4 regions of the Ruegeria sp. C8 genome follow, and region 2 is predicted to be linked to each of the others. Evidence: riboswitches for the same ligand, from Rfam matches in the RefSeq annotation. Region 2 holds a riboswitch; each other region holds the start of a gene.
What was found. A riboswitch is a leader RNA that binds a small molecule or an ion and turns the genes downstream of it on or off. The one in region 2 is predicted to bind cobalamin.
Positions count from the first base shown of each region.

Region 1: another riboswitch for cobalamin. It lies ahead of ACR0KL_RS05525 (DUF1636 family protein); the one in region 2 lies ahead of ACR0KL_RS08160 (DUF4198 domain-containing protein).
Region 3: another riboswitch for cobalamin. It lies ahead of ACR0KL_RS21480 (hypothetical protein); the one in region 2 lies ahead of ACR0KL_RS08160 (DUF4198 domain-containing protein).
Region 4: another riboswitch for cobalamin. It lies ahead of ACR0KL_RS13255 (aromatic ring-hydroxylating oxygenase subunit alpha); the one in region 2 lies ahead of ACR0KL_RS08160 (DUF4198 domain-containing protein).

Region 1 is NZ_JBQFRV010000003.1:40,650-46,504, forward strand. It holds gene ACR0KL_RS05505 (carbohydrate kinase family protein) at 1-662, shown strand, start outside; gene ACR0KL_RS05510 (D-lyxose/D-mannose family sugar isomerase) at 681-1,346, shown strand; gene ACR0KL_RS05515 (hypothetical protein) at 1,467-1,688, shown strand; gene ACR0KL_RS05520 (hypothetical protein) at 1,685-2,173, shown strand; cobalamin riboswitch at 2,208-2,412, shown strand; gene ACR0KL_RS05525 (DUF1636 family protein) at 2,519-2,866, shown strand; gene ACR0KL_RS05530 (ABC transporter ATP-binding protein) at 2,863-3,639, shown strand; gene ACR0KL_RS05535 (ABC transporter substrate-binding protein) at 3,652-4,602, shown strand; gene ACR0KL_RS05540 (FecCD family ABC transporter permease) at 4,604-5,614, shown strand; gene ACR0KL_RS05545 (response regulator transcription factor) at 5,623-5,855, opposite strand, start outside.
Region 2 is NZ_JBQFRV010000004.1:254,519-260,373, reverse strand. It holds gene ACR0KL_RS08180 (ABC transporter ATP-binding protein) at 1-25, opposite strand, end outside; gene cbiQ (cobalt ECF transporter T component CbiQ) at 22-804, opposite strand; gene ACR0KL_RS08170 (cobalt ABC transporter permease) at 804-1,382, opposite strand; gene cbiM (cobalt transporter CbiM) at 1,379-1,990, opposite strand; gene ACR0KL_RS08160 (DUF4198 domain-containing protein) at 1,996-2,781, opposite strand; cobalamin riboswitch at 2,913-3,114, opposite strand; gene ACR0KL_RS08155 (FKBP-type peptidyl-prolyl cis-trans isomerase) at 3,373-3,801, shown strand; gene ACR0KL_RS08150 (hypothetical protein) at 3,814-3,993, opposite strand; gene ACR0KL_RS08145 (enoyl-ACP reductase FabI) at 4,053-4,844, opposite strand; gene fabB (beta-ketoacyl-ACP synthase I) at 4,850-5,855, opposite strand, start outside.
Region 3 is NZ_JBQFRV010000025.1:225-6,079, reverse strand. It holds gene ACR0KL_RS21500 (bifunctional 2',3'-cyclic-nucleotide 2'-phosphodiesterase/3'-nucleotidase) at 1-543, shown strand, start outside; RNA gene ffs (signal recognition particle sRNA small type) at 583-681, shown strand; gene rsgA (ribosome small subunit-dependent GTPase A) at 839-1,867, shown strand; gene ACR0KL_RS21485 (alpha/beta fold hydrolase) at 1,911-2,768, opposite strand; cobalamin riboswitch at 2,929-3,148, shown strand; gene ACR0KL_RS21480 (hypothetical protein) at 3,237-3,644, shown strand; gene ACR0KL_RS21475 (phosphatase domain-containing protein) at 3,641-4,144, opposite strand; partial or broken gene ACR0KL_RS21470 (DNA polymerase III subunit gamma/tau) at 4,314-5,855, shown strand, end outside.
Region 4 is NZ_JBQFRV010000009.1:74,708-80,562, forward strand. It holds gene ACR0KL_RS13240 (MurR/RpiR family transcriptional regulator) at 1-6, shown strand, start outside; gene ACR0KL_RS13245 (type I glutamate--ammonia ligase) at 3-1,316, shown strand; gene ACR0KL_RS13250 (GNAT family N-acetyltransferase) at 1,431-1,952, shown strand; cobalamin riboswitch at 2,072-2,275, shown strand; gene ACR0KL_RS13255 (aromatic ring-hydroxylating oxygenase subunit alpha) at 2,340-3,611, shown strand; gene ACR0KL_RS13260 (hybrid-cluster NAD(P)-dependent oxidoreductase) at 3,617-4,696, shown strand; gene ACR0KL_RS13265 (hypothetical protein) at 4,958-5,425, shown strand; gene rpsD (30S ribosomal protein S4) at 5,733-5,855, shown strand, end outside.

The sequences.
Region 1 (5,855 bases), on a different contig from region 2:
TGAAAGATGGCCACGCGACATACACGTTTGTCGATGAAAACACGGCGGGTCGGATGCTACGGGCCGAGGATATGCCGCGCCAACTCCCCGCGGTTTCAGCGCTGTATTTTGGTGGCATCAGCCTTGCCTGTGAGCCTTGCGCGGATGCCTATGCCGCGATGCTGGCGCAACATGGCGCGAACTGTGCTGTGATGTTGGACCCCAATATCCGACCCGGTTTCATACAGGATCAGACCCGCTACCGCACGCGGTTGAACCAGATGATTGAACAGGCCGATATCGTCAAAGTCTCGGATGAGGATCTGGACTGGATCATCCCTGGCCCGGAAAGCCATGATCAAAAAGTCCCTTTGCTGCTTCAAGCAGGCCCCTCTGCCGTCATCGTCACCCGCGGAAGTGAGGGCGCTTCAGGTTATCAGGCCAACGGTGCTGTGGTCTCAGTCCCAGTCAAACCGGTGCAAGTTGTGGATACGGTTGGCGCGGGGGACACGTTCAATGCCGGGGTTTTGGCCTCGCTGGAACGGGCTGGCCAGTTGACAAAGCCCGGATTGAAAGCACTGTCCCCGGATGCGCTACGCGACGCCTTGACCTTGGGCGCAGAGGTGGCTGCTGTGACCGTCTCGCGCGCCGGGGCCAACCCGCCCTGGTCGCATGAATTATAGCCCTACGAAGAGTCCGAGATGAAACGATCCGAAATCAACCGTATCAAGACCGAAGCCCAGGCATTCATCAGTTCATTTGGTGCCGTTCTGCCGCCTTTTGCAGATTGGACACCTGAGCAGATGCGCAACACTCAGGCGGAAAGTATCCGTGCCCATGGGCTAGGTTGGGATATCACCGACTATGGTCAAGGCAAGTTCGATGAACTTGGGTTGTTCCTGTTCACCCTGCGCAACGGCAACGTCAGCGATCTGAGCCGGGGGCGCGGTATGCTCTATGCCGAAAAGCTGCTGATCTCTCGCGACAAACAGCTGTCGCCGATGCACCGCCATATCGTCAAAGCCGAGGACATCATCAACCGAGGCGGCGGCGATCTGGTTATGGAAATCTATGCCTCGGACCCCGATGGCGGTATCGACCGGGATACCCCAGTCACTGTTCCCAGCGATGCCTGCCCTGTCACCATAGGGCCCGGAGAGCATCTGCGCCTGAAGCCAGGTCAGAGCGTGACCTTGATGCCCGGCATCTGGCATGCCTTCTGGGCGGAAGGTGGGGATTGCTTGATTGGCGAAGTCTCAACCGTGAATGACGACCGGACGGACAACGTATTTGAAGACCCGATCCCCCGCTTTGCAACAATCGAAGAAGATGCAGCGCCGGATTTCCTGTTGGTTGCCGACTACTGACTTCATTAAGAATTTCGCGCTTGCATTTTCTGACTAATTTAGTCAGTTAATGGCTGACCCAGTCAGATTCCGTTGGAATCATCGCCCGGTCCCATTTTTGCGACCGAAAGAAAACCTGACATGCGAAAATCCCTCGCCGATCTGTTGGCCATGGACGCTGTTGCCAGTCGCCATGGCTGCGCATTGAAACCAAAACTGAGGCAGGCGATTGAGGCTGATCTCAGCTTTTCCGTCCGCGCTGCATCACCGCGTCTTGAAACGCCAGTTGATCCCAATACGCTTCCGCAAAACGTCCACCCATTGGCCGCGAAAGCCCTCGACCCCAAAAGGGAACGCGCATGAAACACTCGGCATCCAACCACACACTGCCCCGCATCGAATTTGACGGTTTCGAACGCGGTTTGCTGCCTGTCATGCGGCACTTCATCCTCAGCTTCACAGAGCCGGAAACACAGGCTTGGCAACATGCCTTTTCGGTAGCGACCGAGCGTTGGGGGCGCGATCAGGGGCTTGTTCTGGCGCATCTGGTCTTCAAGATTATCAAGGCCACGCTACACACCCGCCCTCTGGGTCTGGCCTTCAAAGACCCGCTTTGTGCTGAAACACGGCAAGAACTGACATGTGACGAGCACGCCCTGCTCCGGATGCTGCATCACATGCGCCGCGACGAAACTCCGGCAGCGCGCGATGCCTTGAACGAATTGACCGGAGGCTATCCGGACGCCCATCTGATACAGGCCGGTTTGACCCTGGCTAGCCAGTTCCCGACAAATGGCGTCGGACCGGGCCAACCCGCGCGCAGGCCGATCCTGCGTGTGGTCCGCTAGCGCGATTCCTGTGCTTGACAATAGGAGCGTGAGCAGACTAGCTGCTCTGGATGGTTCCCGACGGCCTGTGTCTGAGGGATGAAAATGGGAATACGGTGCGGCCCAAAGGCCAATGCCGTGACTGCCCCCGCAACTGTAAGCGGAGAGCGACGCCACAAAACCACTGGCCCCAAAGGTCGGGAAGGTTGGCCGAGCAATGACCCGCAAGTCAGGAGACCTGCCATCACAGTTTAACCAACCCGGGGCGGGGTGTCCCGGAAGGAGGCTCGATGGCACATCTGCGTGCTGATGCAACTCATGGCTTTTGCCTTCAATCGGCTTTCGTTCAAGTCGGCGACGCGTGCCATGGCTGATCATTTCGTCCTGATATGCGGCACCTGCAATGGGCCGATCCCTGCGCACGAGGCAAAAGAAGCGTTGGACCGCCAGCTGCCCGAAGGGTTCTCGACACGCCTGATCGACTGTATGGCCGGGTGTGATCGCCCGATGACCGTCGGGCTGCAGGCCAATGGCAAGGCGCAATATCTGTTCGGCGACATTCAATCCCCTGCTGATCTGAGCGCTTTGGCTGAGTTCGCCCATCAATTTCGCGACAGTGAGAATGGCTGGACCAGCGCCTCGACCCGTCCTTTGGCGCTCTATACCAAAACCCTGTCGCGCATGCCCTGCCTGCCACCGGAGGGCACGGCATGAGCTTTCTGGTCGCTGAAAATCTGGAATATTACGCCCTGAACGGCGATGTTCTGCTGCGCGACACCTCGTTCTCGCTTGAGGAAGGCGCGATATTGGCCGTCGCTGGCCCGAACGGGGCGGGCAAAACGACGCTGCTCAACCTCTTGTGCGGGGTCGCAAAACTGGCGCTAGGCGATGTGCGTATTCAGGATCAAAGCCTGCGGAAACTGTCCTCGCTGGAGCGGGCCAGACGGATTGCCGTTGTCGGCCAGCAGGAAGTACCCGACGGGCGGCTGCACCTGCGCGACTATGTGGCCCTTGGGCAAATCCCGATCAGGGCCGACAAATCCGCAGAAGCTCTTCAAACGGACCTGCAGCGCGTGCTCGACACCACCGAGCTGTCCCATCTGGCCGGCAAACAGATGGCAAAACTGTCCGGCGGAGAGCGCCAGCGCGCTCATATCGCACGGGCTTTGGCGCAGAACCCCTCGCTGCTGTTTTTGGACGAACCGACCAACCATCTGGACCCGGATGCCAAGGGGCACATGCTGTCTCTGGTCGCCGAGTTGGGCGTGACGGTTGTGATGATCGTCCACGATCTAGTCATGATCCCCGAATTCGCCAGCCACGTCGCCCTGATGAAGAACGCGCAACTGACGGCCTTCGGCCCGGTCTCCGAAGTTCTGACGCCGGACCGCGTGCGCGAGACTTTTGGTGTTGACTATTTGTGTTTCCAGCACGAAGGACGCGTGATCCCCGCGCTGGACATCCGAAAACGAAAGCTTTCATCTTAACAGGAGAGATTGATGAAACTGAAACTCTTGTCCGCTGCGGTCTTAAGCGCGCTGGCGGGCGGCGCTGCCGCGCAAGAGATCACCGTCGACAATTGCGGTGAACCTCTGGTGTTCGATAGCAAGCCCGAGCGGATCGTGGTTCATGATATGAACATGACCGACATGGCCTTTGCACTGGGCCTTCAGGATAGCATCGTTGGCCTGACCGGGATCACCGGCTGGTACAAGACCAGCCCCGATTTCGACGCGCAGCGCGGCGACATTCCCGAACTCGCTCCGAAATACCCGACGGTCGAAAACCTCGTCGCGGTCGAACCCGACATGTTCTTCGCCGGTTGGTATTACGGAATGAAACCCGGCGGGGACGTCACCCCTGACACGCTGGAGCCCTTTGGCATCAAGACCATGGTGCTGACCGAAAGCTGCATTCACCTGAACAAAGACCGTCCCGAAGCCAGCATGGACCTGCTGTTTGACGACGTTCTGCGTCTGGGCACGGTCATGCATGTCGAGGACAAGGCGAACGCGCTGGTCTCGGGCTGGAAAGACCAACTGGCCGCGATCGAAGCCAAAACCGCCGATCTGGAAAAACCCCGTGTCTTCCTGCTGGACGGTCCGGCCGATGCGCCCTTTACCGCTGGCAAATATGCCATTCCCGACGCGATGATCTCAGCCGCAGGCGGCGTCAACGTCACCCATGACATGGACACAAGCTGGGGCCGCACCTCGTGGGAGGCTGTCGCCGCCTCGAACCCCGAATTCCTTGTTCTGCTGGACTACCAAACGGGCAATGGCGCGGCAGATACGTTTAAGTTCCTGCAGGAACATCCGGTGATGTCGCAGACCGATGCAGTCAAGAACGAGCGCTGGATCGGCCTGCGCTACGAAGAGCTGACACCGGGACCGGCAAACATCGAAGCGATCGAGAAGATGGCAACGGCGATGCACCGGGGTAACAGCTGAGATGACGAAAACGGGCCAGGCGGTCCTGCTGGGGGCGGTCATTCTGACCGCCCTTTTGCTGCTGTCGACGATCTATGGCACCACCCCGATCCCCTTGGCCGAGGTTTTCACCGCGATTGGGCTGGGGACTGGCGTGACTGAGGGCGACATGTCCCCTCTGCACCGGATTGTCTTTGACTTGCGCCTGCCCCGCGCGTTGTTTGCGGCGGTGATTGGGGCCGGGCTGGGTGTTGTCGGGGTCGTTTTGCAAACGACAACGCGCAACGACCTGGCTGACCCGTTTCTGTTTGGCCTTTCGTCCGGGGCCGCTGCGGGTGCCGTTCTGGTCATCACTGTGACAGGCGATGTTCTGGGCGTCTGGACCCTGCCGCTTGCGGCCTTTTGCGGAGGCCTGATCGCGTCCGGCATTGTTCTGGCCCTGGTTCAGAGCCTTCGCACCAGTGCGCCAGAGAAACTGATCCTCGCCGGCCTGGCTGTATCTTTCCTGTTTTCGGCCATCACCAATTATCTGATTTTTGCAGGCGACAGCCGCGCCGCGCATTCCGTCATCTTCTGGATGCTGGGCGGCCTTGGTCTGGCCCGGTGGGAGACCTTCCCCCTTGTCGTACTGGGGCTGGCTCTGATCCTGGGCTATTCCCTCTATCGCAGCCGATGGCTCGACGCTCTTCTTACGGGGGATTTCACGGCCTCAACACTCGGTATTCCAGTTCAAGGCCTGCGGTTTCGGATGTTTTTGGTGGCAGCATTGGCCACGGCTAGCTTTGTTTCGGTGGCGGGCGTGATCGGCTTTGTAGGCCTGATGGTTCCGCACATCGCCAGAGGTATCGCCGGAACGCTCCACCGCAATCTCTTGATCACATCTGCCGTCGTCGGGGCCATCTTGCTGACGCTTTCAGACATTCTGTCTCGGCTGCTTCTGGCCCCGCAAGAGTTGCCGGTGGGGATCGTTACAACCTCGATCGGGTCGCTATTCGTGTTCCTCTACCTATTCAAATCCTCACGATCTGACTAGCACGACCGTCATCCCAAGTTTTGCCGACGCTCAAGCCAACTGCCCAACTCATTTTCCGCCGAAAAGATGCTCTCGCGATTCAGTATCTGAGAGGTCATGGCCTTTGAGACAGCCCGGACACGTTTGTTGATCGCGATATCGTTGCCATCCACCGGCAGATCGCCCACATCCAGTTTTTCATAGATCGACAGTAGCCGGTTCTGCACCGTCCTCAGGGCAAGCTTACGACGCAGCGCGATGG
Region 2 (5,855 bases):
TGTCGTGTAACGCGATAAGTGTCATGCGAATTCCACAATCATCAGGGCAAGGCAGAGGGCCCCTAGCCCGGCAGCAAAGACAATATCTCGGCGTGTCAGGGTAAAGTCCTGCAGCAACAGCATCTTGCCCGAAAACCCCCGGCATTTCATCGCGCCGAGGATACGCTCGGACCGTTCGATGGCCCGGACCAGCATCATCCCAACCAGATAGCCAAAACTGCGATAGGTGTGCCAGTTGGTACCGGGGCGGAAGCCTCGGACTTTCATGGCTGAGCGGAGGCGTTGATATTCCTCATGCAGGACGTCGATGTAGCGGATTGTGAACATAAGAAGATGCACCAGTGTTTCCGGGCAGCGCAACCGGTGCAGGGCGTGGCCCAACGTAACAGGCTCCATCGTGCCGACCAGAACCATCACGGTCAGGATCACGGCATTCGCGGTCAGCGCGATTTCAACGGCTTTCCAGAGCCCCTGCCAGCTGGCCGGAAACCCCCAGATGGTAAACATCGGGTCGCCGGGCATGGTGAAGGGCAGGAGGACCAGCATGAAGATGATGAAACTGTCCATCATCGCCATCCGCTTGAGCGTTTTGCGCCAAGGCAGTCGGGATAGCACCAGTAGGGCCAGCGCGATCATCAACGCCGCCGCAAGCGCGGGGAGGGAGGATAGGGAGACCACAACGACCGCAAACAAAACGGACATGACGATGCGCACGCGCGGATCAAGCGAGGTGATCAACCCCTGTTGACCGATCGTGCCAGCCTCGGCCAGCGTCCGTTCCTGTGGTCCCAGTACGTGTGCCATCAGCCTGCCAGTTTCCTCCGCGCCGCGAGGTAGAAGCCCAGCCCGAACAGGCCAAAGATGTAACCGATGCCGCCTAGAATGGTCTGTAGGTCGTTATGTTCACGATAGGCGGCGATTTCCCGGCGCAGAGGGCGTATTTCGTCTCGGACGGCTGCTGCAATGGCCTGGCGTTCCTCATCGCTGAGGGAGGCCACGGTGACGCCCTCTGAGGCGGGAGCTGGTGTAGGCGACGCTGCGGGCGTGTTCTGGACGGCAACGCCCATGATCTTGGCGACGTCCTCGGCGGGCATGGTGACCTCGGCCACGTGACCGGCGCCAAGGTCGGCAAAGAAGGTATGGGCGACGGGTGTTGTGGGCGTGTAGATGAAGAACCCGTCTGCGTCGGTCGTGGCCCGGCCCAGCTCGACCCCGTTTGGATCGGTTACGACAACCTCGGTATCGGTCGCCATGGTGCCGTTGGAGAAGCCAATTTCCCCTTCGATCGCATCGCCGGATGCAAAGACCCCGGCAATCACCTTGTGGGCCAGCGCGGGCAGAGGGGCTGCGCATAGGGCCAGGATGAGGGCAAGCTGTCTCATGTGGCGGGCCTTGTCAGAAACAATTCGGGTTTGACCTTTCGCGCCAGCAGGACGGCGAAACCTGTCAGGACGGCCTCGATGATCATCACGGGGATATGGGCAAAGAAGACCAGCCTGGCGGCGGGGAGGAATTCGTCCCCGGACAGGGCCAGTGAGATGCCCACCATGACGGTCGTGGCCGCAATGGCAAAGGCGCCGCCTATGCCGCCCCAGATCGCGCCATGAACAGGTGAACCACGCCCAATCAGAGGCCGGAACAGCAGCCCCGCCAGAACGGCCGGAAAAGCGATGTTAAGCGCGTTGATCCCCAGCACCGTCAGCCCGCCGAAGCCGAAGAAAACGGCTTGAAGGAGCAGACCCACAAACAAGGCCGGGAAGGCAGCCCAGCCGAGCAGAAGCCCGGCTAGACCGTTGAGGATCAGATGCACCGACGACGGCCCGATCGGAACATGGATCAGCGAGGCCACGAAGAAACTGGCCGCCAGCACCCCTGCTGTGGGGATGCGGTCCAGATCCAGCGACCTGAGGCCCATTGCGACCCCACCAGCGGCGGCAACGGCTCCGCCGATGACGACCGGGTTGGACAGGGCTCCGTCGACGATGTGCATCGGGGTTACTCCATGTCCCAGGCGCGGATCCAGATCACCGCGTCTTGGCTCAGCTCTTTGCCTTCATGTTCGGTTTCCGAACCAGCGCCCAGCGCGGCAAAGCCCCAGTAACCAGCTTTCGGAACACCGAAAGAGAAATAGCCATTGGCGCCGGAAATGGCGACAACAGCGCCTCCGGGCATCGGTGAAACGGTAGGTTCGGACGAGGCTTGGCTGTCAAAGCTGGGTTTGGCGGCCATGTATTCGATCTCGATCTCAGCGCCGACAACCGGTTCGCCGTTTGCCAGCACCTGACCGGTGAAGGTCGAGCCTGCGATGATATTGTAGGGCTTGTTCAGCGGCACGATCTCGGTCGCCAGACCCGCGGGGTTCATCCAGTCGGTCGGCAATTCGTTGCGGTTCAGGAACGCCTTGGTGATCTGCTGGATATAGATATCCTCGGCCTCTTCATAATAGGGCTGAGGCACAGTGACCATTACGTAGTCGCCCGAGCGCTTGACCGGAACAGATCCCTGAAAGGCTGCGCCTTCATTTTCAGGGCTTGAGAACCGGATGGGTTCCAGCGTGTCCAGCAGGTCGATTTTATCGCCGTTGTGGATCACGTAGAATTCCTGCGGCTTGTCCAGATCCATGACATGGCCGTTTTCGAACGGGTGCCAGAAGATCAGCTTGACCGGCACGTCGCCCGGTGCCTCGATCAGCGTGTCCGTGGTGTATTCCAGCAGAAAATGCGCTTGCGCCATCGCTGGAATTGCCAGCGCAGCAGCAGCCGTGCAGAGCAGTTTTTTCATAGGGTCTTTCCCTCGTCCCTTCGTGCCAACCCCGGCACGTTTTCTTATTTGACTTCGAGGTGAACGGGACCCTTTGCCTCAAAATGAGGGCACCGGCCCAATGCACACCCCGGCATCGGTGACACACCCCTTCCGAGGGTGCATATCCGGCAGGTCTCCTGACTTGCGGGTCAAAGCATCGGGCTGGCCTTCCCAGGTGGAACCCAGTGGCATGTCAGCCCTGCTCACCGCCTACAGTTGCGGGGGCAGTTGCGGCATTGGGTGGATCAGAATTCCCCGCACCGCATTCCCTTTTCTCCGGGCGAACCCGGAACCGGACATGAGGACGCTGATGACAGAGATCACCGCCGCCGGTCAATCTCTATTTCGATCCTTAGCGATAACATCTTGTCGATAGGATCGGATGTTCTTGTTCAGCCAACCGGGTATAGTTTTTAGCGAAGACGCGCTTGCAAGCGACGAGAAGAGAATGCGCGCGCTTGCAACGCAATCTGGACATCAGAATCAGATGGATGCATCCTGCGCTGCGTCAGACTCCGGCGTAGCGCGCTTGTGTTCGGCGCCTAATTTCCCACAAGCCCCGGAGGCCCAATGTCTGAGATCAAACAAGGCGACACCGTTCGCATCCACTATACTGGCACGCTGCTGGACGAGACCGTGTTTGACAGCTCAGACGGGCGCGATCCGTTAGAGTTCGTTGTTGGTTCGGGCCAGATCATACCCGGCCTGGACAGTGCGATGCCAGGACTGGCGGTTGGTGACAAGAAGCGGGTCGAGATTGCATGTGTCGACGCCTATGGCCCGATCAACCCGGCGATGCGGCAGGACATCCCGCGTGAGGGTATTCCGGATGATATCCCACTAGAGCCGGGAACCCAGTTGCAGATGCAGACCCCGGACGGTCAGGCGCTGCCGGTAACGGTTGTCGAGGCGAACGAGGCCACGGTGACGCTGGACGCCAATCACCCGCTGGCTGGGCAGGATTTGATTTTCGATATCGAGGTTGTCTCGGTGAGCTAAAGGCTTGGGGTTCTAGCCCCAAAGCCCGTCAAGCGCTGCACGGACTTGCGGTTGCGTGAAGAACACGAACAACACCAGCAATGTGGTCAGCGTCAAAAGCAGAACACGGGCGCGGGGGCTTAGGAACCCCGTTTTCCGTCTGGTCAGGGTGCCACGCGTATTGCTGGCAAGGATTTGGTCAGTTTTGCTCATGCCCATATCCCTGACGCCGAAAGATGGTCAAATCTTGGCGGCGTCTGGGAAAGATATGGTCACATGAAATCCGGCTGTGGCATTCCAAGCACGTGGAAACCGCCATCCACCCGGATGATCTCGCCCGAGGTGCAAGCCCCCGCATCCGAGGTCAGGTAAACCGCTGTGCCGCCAACGGCCTCCAGCGTAGCGTTCGAGCGCATCGGCGCATTCTGGTCGCAGAACTTGTAGGTCTTGCGCGCACCGCCAATTGCAGCCCCGGCCAGGGTCTTCATCGGACCAGGTGAAATCGCGTTCACACGGATGCCCTCGGGGCCGAGGTCGTTGGCCAGATAGCGTGTCGCCGATTCCAGCGCGGCCTTGGCAACGCCCATGACGTTGTAATTCGGAACCACACGATTCGAGCCTTGGTAGGTCAGTGTCAGCAGCGAGCCGCCATTGTCCTTCATCAACGGATATGCGCGGCGCGCGACCTCGATGAACGAGTAGGCCGATACATCCATCGAATGCTTGAAATTAGCTCGTGTGGTGTTCAGGAACCGGCCTGTCAACTCGTTCTTGTCCGAATAGGCGATGGCGTGGACGACAAAGTCGATGGTGGGCCAGCGCTCTCCCAGCTCGCCAAAGGCGCGGTCCAGCGAGTCGTCATCCGTGACATCCGCATCGACCATAAAGTCGCTGCCAAGGCTTTCGGCCAATGGCTGCAGGCGCTTCCCGAACGCGTCGCCCTGATAGGTGAAAGCCAGCTCAGCCCCTGCTTCGTGCATCGCTTTCGAGATACCCCAGGCAATCGACCGGTCATTGGCGACACCCATGATCAGGCCGCGTTTCCCTTTTAGAACTTCTGACATCTCGTTCACCCGTTATACTTTGACAGGACCATGGATCCGTTTGTGCCACCAAAGCCGAAGCTATTGGTCATGACCGAATCCAAACCTGCATTTTCAACCACTTGAGTTGCAATTTCACCGGGCTGGATGCCTTCGGCTAGTGTGTCGACATTGATCGACGGCGTTATGAAATCATTGTCCAGCATGAGCAGGCAGAAGATCGCCTCAAGCGCGCCGGCTGCGCCTTGTGCGTGCCCGGTCATCGACTTGGTGGATGAGATCGGCGGCACGTTGCCTTCGCCGAAGATGCGACGGACGGCTTCAACTTCACCCACATCTCCGACCGGGGTCGAGGTGCCGTGCGCGTTGATGTAGCCAACCTTGCGGCCTTCGGGCAGGGTCGACAGCGCAAGACGCATCGCGCGCTCACCGCCTTCGCCGGACGGGGCCACCATGTCATGACCGTCCGAGGTTGCGGCATAGCCGGTCACCTCGGCGTAGATTTTGGCACCGCGCGCCAATGCATGGTCCAGATCCTCAAGCACGACAATGCCGCCACCACCCGAGATCACAAAGCCGTCGCGGTCCTGATCGAACGCGCGCGAGGCTTTCTGCGGAGTGTCGTTATACTTAGACGACATCGCGCCCATCGCGTCGAATAGGCAGGACAGGGTCCAGTCCAACTCCTCGCCGCCACCTGCAAACATCACGTCCTGCTTGCCCAGCATGATCTGTTCCGCGGCGTTGCCGATGCAATGCAGCGAGGTCGAACAGGCCGAAGTGATCGAGTAGTTGATACCTTTGATTTTGTAGGCGGTGGCAAGGTTCGCGGAAATCGTGGAACACATGCATTTCGGCACGGCAAAAGGCCCGATCCGCTTGGTGGCGCCGTTTTTCAGTACCGTCTGATGCGCGGTCAGCATTGCACTGGTGGACGGTCCGCCGGATCCGGCAACCAACCCGGTGCGCGGATTGACGACCTGTTCCTCGGTCAGCCCGGAATCGGCAATCGCCTGTCCCATCGCGATATGC
Region 3 (5,855 bases), on a different contig from region 2:
TGGCTTGAGATGTCGGCAAGTGTTTTCAACCAGATCCACCCAGACACCCAAGCTGAGCTGACCGATTCCCACCGGGCGGGGCATAACTTTGACGTCGTGTTTGGCGTCACATATCAGATCGACCTGTCCAGCCCGGCGCGGTTCGATAGCAACGGCGCCTTGACCGATCCAGCCGCCCAGCGCGTCCGCGACCTGTGCTTTGACGGGCAAACAGTCCGCGAAGACCAGAGCTTTGTCGTCGCCCTTAACAACTATCGCGCCAGCGGCGGTGGGCATTTCCCTTTCGTTGACAAGGCCCGGACCATTCCGCTGCCGTCCAGAGATATCAAAGAGATACTGCGCGACTACCTGTCAGATCGCCTGCCCGCAGACCCACTGGATCAGGCTCCTTACCCGTTCTCCTTAACTCCATTGAATGGTGCCAAAACGATCCTCAGAACCGGCAGCGGAGCGTTGAAGTATTTGCCTGAGCTCTGCGCGTACTCCCCGGAATTGCTGGGGCCTGATACCGAGGGCTTTGAAAGGATACGACTAACCTTGTGACGGGTTGTCATTTTCACATCCCTTCCCTATATCAGGCCCTGAGAGGTTGGCGCGGGCGAGCGCCTCGCCAACCTGGTCAGGTCCGGAAGGAAGCAGCCACAACGAGCCCCGCTTGGGTCGATGTCCAACCTCTCACTTTATATAAACCATCAGCCGCAGGAGGGCTTTATGATTGTAGCAAACTCCCTTCGGGCAGATCGGTTCTAAACCCAACTCTCCGATTGCCTGAACACATCACCAACGGATGCGCGTCTGCCATCCGATGGGATTGCTATATCTGAACACAGGCAAACCAATGTCTTTTACTCTTTCGGACCTGGGATGGTCCTCTCACTTTGCTGCACAACACGCGGCGCACGCGCAGCTTACGCCTTTTCGTCTCACCGCTGTTCACCGGGACCGTCTGGTCGGGATGAACGAGACCGCAGAAATGTCTCTATTGGCCCCTGGTCATTCCACCGGCGACTTCGCTGTCGGAGATTGGGTGCTGGCCGATGACAAGAATCGCGTTCAGCATCTGCTTGACCGGCGCAGCCTGTTGCAACGCCGTGCTGCCGGAACCGGAGCCGAGGCGCAACTGATCGCAGCCAATGTTGACGTGCTGTTCATCGTCAGCTCGTGCAATGCGGATTTCAATGTGCCCCGGCTCGAACGGTATCTGGCACTGGCGCATCAGGCGGGCTGCTATCCTGTCGTGGTCCTGACCAAAGCAGATAGCTGCTCGGACCCCGCAGCCTACGCCAAGCAGGCCGAAGCGCTGGCACCGTTTTTGACAGTCCTGACGGTCAACGCGCATGAAGCGTTAGACCTGCAGCAGGTTCTGGCATGGTGTCCGGCGAGTCAGACAGCGGCTTTGGTCGGGTCATCCGGGGTTGGCAAAACAACGCTCGCCAACGGAATGACCGGGCAGGATCAGGCAACAGCCACAATCCGCGAGGATGACGCCCGAGGCCGCCACACCACGACGTCTCGCGCCTTACATCCGATGCAAAATGGCGGTTGGCTGGTCGACACCCCCGGCATGCGCGCCCTGCGCCTGCTCGACGCGCAGGACGGGGTGGACGAAGTGTTCTCGGACATTCTGGAGCTGGCCCAAACCTGCCGGTTCTCGGATTGCCAGCATGAGGCCGAGCCCGGTTGCGCTGTGCAGGCGGCGATTGAAGCAGGCACACTGGATGCAGATCGGTTGGAACGCTGGCGCAAGCTGAGGCGCGAGGATCAGCGCAACTCTGAGACCGTGGCCGAGGCGCGGGCACGCGACAAGGCTTTCGGCAAGATGGTCCGATCTGCGATGCACGGAAAATCCGCGCGGCGCGGCGATTGAAACACGGGCTGAAAAAGGGGCGTCGGTCCGCCGGCGCCCCCCATCAAGCGATCAATCGTGGCCAGAGCACCGCATTTCGGCGGGCAAACACACCGATATGGCCGATCTCCCGAACACCAAACTCTTCCGGTGACAACAGGTGACGGCGTGCTTTTGGACCATAAAGCTCGGCCAACCGCCAAACGGCAGCTTCTGGGACCATCTCATCATCTGTGAAGGCAAAAAGGTCGACGGGAACGTCAGCATCCTGCCACGTAGCTTGCGGCAGTGTGTCTCCGATCTCGGGCAGATAGCTTTGCGGCGCGGTGCACCATTTGCGCCATTGCCAATAGACCTTAGGCGGTAGGTCTGTTCCAAACCCAAGTGCCTTGCCCGGCAAATACCCCAGGCCGCTCACGACCAGAGGCACATGCCCATACCAGAACAACCCGGCCAGAGCGCGGTACGGCCAAGGATGATCGCCCAACTTCACAAGGCCAGAACAGACGCAGATCATGCGATCAATCTTGTCGATATCCGGCTGCACTGGCCCCAGCATCCCTCCAAGCGAATGACCAACTGACCATTGCTGCGACAGCGGGAACCGTCGGCGCATCTCGGCCCGCGCGGCGGGCATGTCCTGCAACGCCCAATCGGCCATCGAAATCTTCGACCGACGCTGTGGGCCCGATTTCGAATGCCCGAATTCCCGGTAGTCGTAGATCAGACAGGCGATATCACGATCCGAGGCCAACCATTGTGCGAAATGCTTGTAGTAGTCTCGCGGAACCCCTGTCGCGCTGTTGACCACCACTACGGTTTCGGGCTGCGCCACGGGCCGGTAGATCCGCCCGGACAGGGCACCATCCCCCACCGGGATCTGAACATCTTCGATCAGCACTGTTTGGTTTGCATCCAGCATGGGCATCCTCGGTGGAAAACTGAACTGATGAGTTCACATTGCAACTTGACCCCAGACAGCCCATGCAAGTCAACTGCGATCCCGCTTGACCACGCGTCCACTTTGCGGATCGTCTTTCCGCAGCGCAGAAAGTTCAACTTGACTCAGAATGGTTATGAACGCTAGCGATGGTCCGATGGTTCCCGGCTTTCACAAGAAGTCGGGATGAAAAGGGAACACGGTGCGGTTTTCCCCGGCTTGCTCGGGACGAACCAAATCCGCGACTGCCCCCGCAACTGTAAGCGGTGAGCGATGTCGAAGATCCACTGGCCGAAAGGCCGGGAAGGTCGGCAAAGCGATGACCCGCAAGTCAGGAGACCTGCCATCGTCAACATAACCCAAACTCGGGCGGGGTGTCCGGGCAGGCCGTGACAGACCCTATCTGCCCCACCTGATCCCAGCCCCTGTCCACCGCGCGGAGGGCGCAGGATGATCTGGAAGACGAAGACACATAGGTTCTCAGCAACCATCTGCCAACATACCGGCAAGACTTGCCCTGCATTGGCACGGCTGGCGCGTTCGATGGTTGACGCACTGGACCAAGCCGGTCCGGCGACCACATCGGATTTCGAAATCGAAGGCAGCAGCGACCTGACCCATTGCACGGACGGCTGCCACGCCCGGTTTCGGGCCAGCCAGTCTCGGGTGCGGGTCTATTGCGGAGCGGACCCTAATGCCGACAGCGAGACCCTCCATCGCTACGCCGACCTTATGTTCGGAACCGAAACGAGCAGCCTGCCTAGCGCAGCGATGACATCCCTGCCCTGCGCCATGCTCGAGGCATCAGTGATTGCGCCGAGCAAAACGACCCCGGCGGAACTGCAACTGTCGGCTTAGGAGTCTGCCAAAGCTCGGGCGGGCAAGGTGGCCCAGTGCTTCTGCGCATCGGTTTCGACCGCGCAGGGGCGTAGCTTGCGCAACCGATCCAGCGCTTGGGTTGGAGCCTCGCCGCATTCGATCATCAACCGCAACACAACCATGCCAGAGCGACCACATCCGCCCTGACAATGGACAAGCACGCGCCCTCCGCCAGACAAAGCCTGCCGCGCCGCGGCACTAACATCGGGCCATTGCGCATCAACCTCTGACGGTGGCACGCCGAAATCCTGAATCGGCAGATGCACCCAGCGGCTGGCGCGCCCCTGAACGTCGCGGCCAAAATCGCGGGCTCCAAACTGGACCAGCTCGGCCTCGGTTGTCATCGAAAGCACGAGCCCCGGCCTCCAATCTCCAATCGTTTCAAGGTCGCCTGCATAGTCGCCGCCCTTTCCCGGCATCGACGTTAGGGCAAGTGTGCCCCCGCCCACTTGCAAAGCATGAATGACCAAATTCGTCATGACAGCATCCCCCCGGAAGCGTTGATCCTGACTTTAGGCTTGATTCACAATCTGCAGAGTGTACCCCTGACGCGCCGGTTTCCAAAACAAAATCGTTCTTCAACTCATGTGGACGCGGGCGGCGCAGGCCTCTACGCTGCGGTGACGTTCCGAATCCGCCAGAGCAGACATGACCGACTCAGACAGCCCCGCCTATCAGGTTCTCGCCCGAAAATACCGCCCGGAAACCTTTGCCGATCTGGTGGGTCAGGATGCGATGGTCCGCACGCTCAAAAACGCGTTCGAGGCGGATCGCATCGCGCAAGCCTTTGTCATGACAGGCATTCGCGGAACCGGTAAAACCACGACCGCACGGATCATTGCGAAAGGCATGAACTGCATCGGACCGGACGGAACTGGCGGACCCACGACCGAGCCTTGCGGCCAATGTGAGCACTGCGTCGCCATCATTGAGGGCCGTCATGTCGACGTAATGGAGATGGACGCCGCCAGCCGCACCGGCGTCAATGATATTCGCGAGATTATCGACAGTGTTCGCTACCGCGCTGCCTCGGCCCGCTACAAAATCTACATCATCGATGAGGTCCACATGCTGTCGACCAGCGCCTTCAACGCGCTGCTCAAGACGCTCGAGGAGCCGCCGGCGCATGTGAAGTTCATCTTTGCCACAACCGAGATTCGCAAGGTTCCCGTCACGGTTCTGTCGCGCTGCCAACGCTTCGACCTGCGCCGGATCGAACCCGAGGATATGATCGGCCTGCTACGCAAGATCGCCTCTGCTGAAAGCGCTGAGATTGCCGAGGATGCGTTGGCGCTGATCACCCGTGCTGCCGAGGGATCTGCTCGCGACGCGACCTCATTATTGGATCAGGCGATCTCGCATGGGGCCGGAGAGACGACGGCAGATCAAGTCCGCGCGATGCTGGGTCTCGCGGATCGTGGCCGGGTTCTGGACCTCATGGACATGATCCTGCGGGGCGATGCAGCTGGGGCGCTGACCGAGCTTGGTGGCCAATACGCCGAAGGGGCTGACCCACTGGCCGTGCTGCGTGATCTGGCCGAAATCACTCATTGGGTTTCTGTCGTGAAGATCACCCCCGATGCGGCCGAAGACCCCACTGTTTCCCCGGATGAACGCGCCCGGGGCCAGCAGATGGCTGAGGCCCTCCCCATGCGGGTGCTGACTCGGATGTGGCAGATGCTGTTGAAAGCGCTTGAGGAAGTTTCAGCCGCCCCCAACGCCATGATGGCCGCCGAAATGGCGGTGATCCGACTGACTCACGTGGCCGACCTGCCCAGCCCGGAAGAGCTGATCAAACGGCTGCAGGATACGCCTCCGCCCCCAAACGGCGGCCCAAGCGGCGGGATGCCAATCCAAAGCAACAGTGCGGCCCCGGTTGAAGCCCGCGCCGCTACAAGCTACGCCCCCGCGCCACGCGGGTCCGGCGGCGCACCAGTCGCCGCCTTGGCGCAAGATACACAGACGGCACTGGCGCGATACCCAAGTTTCGAACATGTGGTCGAGCTGATCCGGAACAACAGAGACGTCAAGCTTCTGGTCGAGGTCGAAAACGGCGTGCGGCTGGTGTCTTACCAGCCGGGACGGATCGAATTCACCCCATCGTCGCAAGCCCCAACCGATCTTGCACCACGACTGGGATCGGCCTTGCAGCGTTGGACTGGCAACAGATGGGCGGTATCCATCGTGTCG
Region 4 (5,855 bases), on a different contig from region 2:
CCATGATGCCAAAAACCCCCTTGATGTTTGTCGCCACCTCTGACCTTGCCGGGAAATTGCGAGGCAAGGCCTTTCCGGCGGATCAACTGAACAAGCGGTTGCAGCGTGGGGTCGGGTGGACACCCACGAATGTTCAGATCAACTGCTTTGACGGAATTGCCGAAAGCCCGTTTGGCGCGCTGGGCGATCTTCTTCTGATCCCGGACGCCACGGCCGAGGCAAAGGTCGAGTTCGGCGAAGACTCCGGCCTGCACTTTCTTATGGGCGATATCGTCACTCTGGTCGGAGACCCTTGGGACTTCTGCACGCGCAGTTTGTTGAGGGCGGCGCTGGAGCGGCTGCACGAAGTCTCAGGAGCAAATTTGCTGGCCGCCTTTGAGCATGAGTTCCAGCTGAAAGATCCGCCAAGCCAGGCCAACGAAGCTTATGGCTACCGGGGCTTTGGCCTGCAGCGTGATCTGTGCGAGACCTTGATCAACACGATTTCTCAGGTCGGTCTGAAGCCGGATTCGATCATGAAGGAATATGGCCCAAACCAATATGAGGTCGTCATCGGCCCCGAGCTGGGTGTTCGCGCCGCGGACGCGGCGATCATGGTGCGCGAACTAACCTATGCGACTGCGCAGGCCTATGGCGAGCGGGCCACCTATACCCCTATTCGCGATGTCGCGAGCGTTGGGAATGGAGTCCATATCCACATGAGCCTTGTGGATGATCAGGGAACGCCGCTTACCTACAACGAAGACGGGCCCTGCGGCATGTCGGACCTGACGAGCGCTTTCGCCGCCGGAGTTCTGAAATATCTTGATGCGATCCTGGCTCTGACTGCGCCTTCGGTGATTTCGTATGAACGCCTGACACCGCATCGTTGGTCTGCGGCTTTCAACAATCTGGGTTTCCGTGATCGCGAGGCTTCCTTGCGGATTTGTCCGGTAACCGCAAAAGACCCGACCTCGATCGCGCGGCAGTTCAATGTCGAATACCGTGCGGCGGATGCTGCAGCTTCGCCTTATCTGGCGCTTGCGGCGGTTGTCATGGCCGGGACACAAGGGATCGAAGAGGGGCTACCCGCGCCAATTCCAACCGAGGAAGATCTTTCGCTGTTGGACGTCGCAGAACTGAACCAAAGGGGGCTGGTGCGCTTGCCTCAGACTTTGGAAGATGCGCTCGACCGGTTCGTAAACAACTCAGTCGTGACCCGCTGGTTCCCCGAGGGCTTCGCCGAGGTGTACCAAGCCCACAAACAATCTGAGATCGCGACAACCGCACATCTGGACACAGACGCACGCTGCCGATTGTACGAAGAAACATATTGACCTGGGCGGCTGGTCTTGCCGAAGCTCGCCCAATGCAACCTCTGGTGCGTCGGTCGGGTAATCTCGCGCAGTATGTCGCGGCGCAGGCTGTCTAGCTCAGGATAGGGATGGATAATGAAACGTTCAGAAACCGATGCCATCTTGAATGTGCATAGGCTGGCTTTTGGCGAAGCAGAAGGTAACGAAATCGCTCAACTCGCCGAAGATCTCCTTGAGCATCCGGAAACGATTTCTATCAGTGTGAGGCGTGACGGGCAGATCGCGGGCAATGTCATGTTCACCCCGTTTGTCTTCCAGGATCACCCGGACGTTAAATGCTATCTTCTGGCGCCCTTCGGTGTCTCGCCAGAACATCAAGGTCTCGGAATTGGCAGAGAGATGATGGAGACCAGCATCAACCACTTGAGGTCCATTGGAACAGACGCGGTCTTTGTGTTGGGCGTGCCGACATTCTACCCCTTATTCGGGTTTGTTCCGACCGACAAAGAGACGCCATATCCGAACCTTCTGACGATCCCAGAGGCATGGATGGTGCTTGAGCTCATTGCAGGATCGGTTGAAAAGCTGGGGGGTAAAACACTTGCGATTGCGCCCTTCATGCACGCGCATTTGTGGGACACATCACAACACGGGTGAATTCCGTTTTTTTGTTCTTGCCTCAAGCTGTAGCCCTGTTTCAGGTTTCCATTTCTGCTGGGCATGTCTGTTTTGTTTCTGGAAATGTCGCAAGGCTTTCAGCCGCGAATTCATCCCCGCGTAGGTTGCGCGTGTGAGGTGCTGCTGTCTGATTCTCGGGCGGCAGAGAATTGGGAAGCCGGTGCAATTCCGGCGCTGCCCCCGCAACGGTAAGAAAGGTCAGGTTCGACAGGTAACCACTGGGACGAGGATCCCGGGAAGGTGTCGAAACCGGGCGTAAGCCCCTTTCAAGTCCGGAAACCAGCCTTGCATATATGTCAAACCGCGGGTGGCGGTGGGGGCACAAGTTTCGGACGTGATCCTCGCACGGCTCCGGACTGGCCTCTGATGTCATCTGCCCAAGCTAAGCCGCGGGGCGCGGCAGGAGAGCCAGAAGTGAGCAACGTTCAAAGCCTGTTGGCGCGTCGAAACCCGGCCTATGCCCTTGAACAGGCATTCTATACAGATCCAGATGTATTTCAGGCCGATCTTGAGGCCATCCACTACCGCGACTGGCTATTTGCCATTCCGGCATGTGAACTGGTGAAAACAGGCGACTATGTAACCTACACTGTGGGCGCATACCGCGTGATCATCGTGCGCGGTGCGGACAATCAGATCCGGGCCTTCCACAACACCTGCCGCCATCGCGGGTCGATCATCTGCAAAGCGGCCAAGGGGAACTCGCCCAAACTGGTCTGCCCCTATCACCAGTGGACCTATGAGCTTGACGGCTCATTGCTGTGGGCGCGTGATATGGGGCCTGATTTCGACCCCAAACAACACGGGCTGAAAACCGTCCACTGCAGGGAACTGGCCGGGCTGGTCTATATCTGTCTTGCAGATGTAGCCCCCGATTTCGACACCTTCGCCAATAAAGCACGGCCCTATCTGGAGCCGCATGATTTGAACAACGCCAAGGTCGCCTTTGAAAGCACGATCATCGAAAAGGGCAACTGGAAGCTTGTTTGGGAAAACAACCGCGAGTGCTATCACTGCGGCGGCAACCACCCTTCGCTGTGCCGGACCTTCCCTGATGATCCCTCGGTAACCGGTATTGAAGGGGGTGAAGCCCCGGCCTTCATGCAAGCTCACTTCGACCGTTGCGAGGCTGCAGGGATGCCGTCGCAGTTCTATCTGCATGATGACGGGCAATACCGTCTGGCGCGGATGCCGCTTAAGGAAGGGGCGGAAAGCTACACTCTGGACGGCAAATCTGCGTTGCGCCGCTTTCTGGGCCGCGCGCCCTTTGCCGATGCGGGGACGTTGCTGAAGTTCCACTATCCCAGCACATGGAACCACTTCCTGGCCGATCACTCGATTGTCTTCCGCGTCACTCCGGTCAGCCCGACCGAGACCGAAGTCACCACGAAGTGGCTGGTCAACAAGGATGCGATCGAAGGGGTCGATTATGACGTCAAGCGCCTGACTGAGGTCTGGATGGCCACCAATGATGAAGATCGCCGCGTGGTGGAAGACAACCAGATGGGCATCAACAGTCCGGCCTATGTGCCGGGGCCGTATTCGGGGGTCCAGGAATCCGGTGTTCTGCAATTCACTGATTGGTATTGCAGCGCTTTGGCGCGTCACTTTGCGCCCAACACGATGGCGGCGGAGTGACGGAGATGAAAGACCTGAACGCTGTTGCCTCGATCTGGCAGGATGATGAGAGGCTGGAATGCGTCTCGGTCGTGCCCGAGACGCCAAACACCGCCAGCTTTACGTTCCGCGCCCCGTCCGGGGCTTTGTTTGCCTACCATCCGGGTCAGTTCCTGACGCTCGAGATTCCGGCACCGGGGCAGCCGGGAGGCGTTGTGCATCGGACCTATACGATCTCGTCATCCCCATCACGTCCGCGATCCATTACGATCACGGCCAAGGCGCAGCCGGACAGCATCGGTACTCGTTGGATGCTGGACAATCTGAAGCCGGGTATGCGGATGCGGGCAATTGGCCCGGCGGGTCTGTTCACCAATGCTGAAAGCGTCGCCGCCAAGTATCTGTTCGTCTCGGCGGGGTCGGGCATCACGCCTATGATGTCGATGACAACTTGCATGTGGGACGAAGGCCGCGATCTGGATGTAGTCTTCATCAATTGCGCCAAGCGCCCGTCCGAGATCATCTTCCGCCAACGGTTGGAGCAGATGGCAAGTCGGACGCCGGGTCTGGATCTGAAGTTCGTCGTAGAGGAAGCGGATCGTTACAGCCCCTGGACCGGCTACCAGGGTCAGTTCAACCAGCTGATGCTGGGCCTCATGGCCCCAGACTATCTGGACCGTGAGGTCTATTGCTGCGGTCCGGAGCCGTTCATGCAAGCTGTTCGGGACGCTCTGTCGGGTCTTGGCTTTGACATGGACAACTATCATCAGGAAAGCTTTGGAGCTCCGGTTGAGACCGAAGCGGATCAGCCCGATCTGGATGATATCGTTCCTGACGATGACAGCGCCGCCGAGATCGTGTTTGCGACCTCGGGTGTCACTGCTAAAGTCGCCGAGACAGATACGGTTCTGGCCGCCGCACGTGCCGTCGGGTTGAGCATTGCCTCGGGCTGTACGTTTGGCGTTTGCGGCACCTGCAAGGTCAAAAAGACCTCGGGTGAGGTGCACATGGTTCACAACGGCGGTATCTCCGAGGATGACATCGCAGCAGGCTACATTCTGGCATGCTGTTCAAACCCGATCGGCAAGGTCGAAGTTGAGGTGTGAACGGGAAGTCTCATGCTGAAACTGCAGGACGGCTGCGGCCGCCTGCGGTTTCAGAATTTTAAGTATTTGCATTGATCTCAGATACTTATCGCCCCAATACGCGCTTCGGGAAGTTTGGATAGCACAGGTTCGATCACGGATAGTTGATTCTATTCGGCAACATTCATGTGATTGCTCAAATTCTGTCTCTTTTCCGCCGGAATCTCCCCTGATAAAGCGGGTTGAGTACTGGGTGGGGTGTTGATAAGTGCGAGCAGGTATATGAGAGCCGGATGTAACGGTCGTGTAGCCATTTCATGGAATCAAACCGAGCTTGATGGGCTTGAGGCAGCGCCTTTGGCCTTTTTGGCGGTCGGGTCCGCATGGTCCTGGCGTGGTCAGGCGCTGGTGTTGGGCGAAGTGGCAGAGCAAAATCTTGAGCAACTGGGACATATGGGTGCGACCGCTGTGCGCACCCGCGACGCGTTCTCAGCCCCGCAAGATATCTCGGGCGAGTATTGCGGTACGGTCACATTGACCAATGGGGCGCGACGCTTTGCGGCAGATTTGATCGTAGCAGATGACGAACAATGGCCGACCCTGGTGTTCAACACTGGCTGTCCGCCTCGGGATCAGGATTTCTGGATCAGCGAAGTAACACATGCCGGTGTCGACCTGCAGAGCGTACCGCAACCGACTGCACAGGTGGTGGCGTTTCCGGGAAAATCCGCGCCGGGTTTCTTTTCATAGGTTTGGTTACCTAGCTGGCGCTGAACCCGTTGGCCTAAAAACCCTTCAAGAATTTTGAGCAGGGGCGTCGGGACGTGTTGACTCTGACAGTTCCGCAGATATAAGCGCGGCTTCATTGGTGTTGGTGGCCCCCGCAAGGGGATGCCTGTCATGGGGGAAACCTCAAGAGGACAACGCCCTTTATAACCCGGCACCACGCCTGGTCTGAACTGGAACTGCCCGGTCCGAGCGGAGACGCTATTTCGGCCCGAAAAGTGGGAACCGGTTTTCGGATCAAGCTGAAATGCCACTTTAAAGGAGATCAGCCGTGACCAAACGCACGTCTGCCAAGTACAAAATCGACCGCCGGATGGGCGAAAACATCTGGGGTCGTCCGAAATCCCCGGTCAACCGTCGTGAATATGGCCCCGGCCAGCACGGCCAGCGCCGC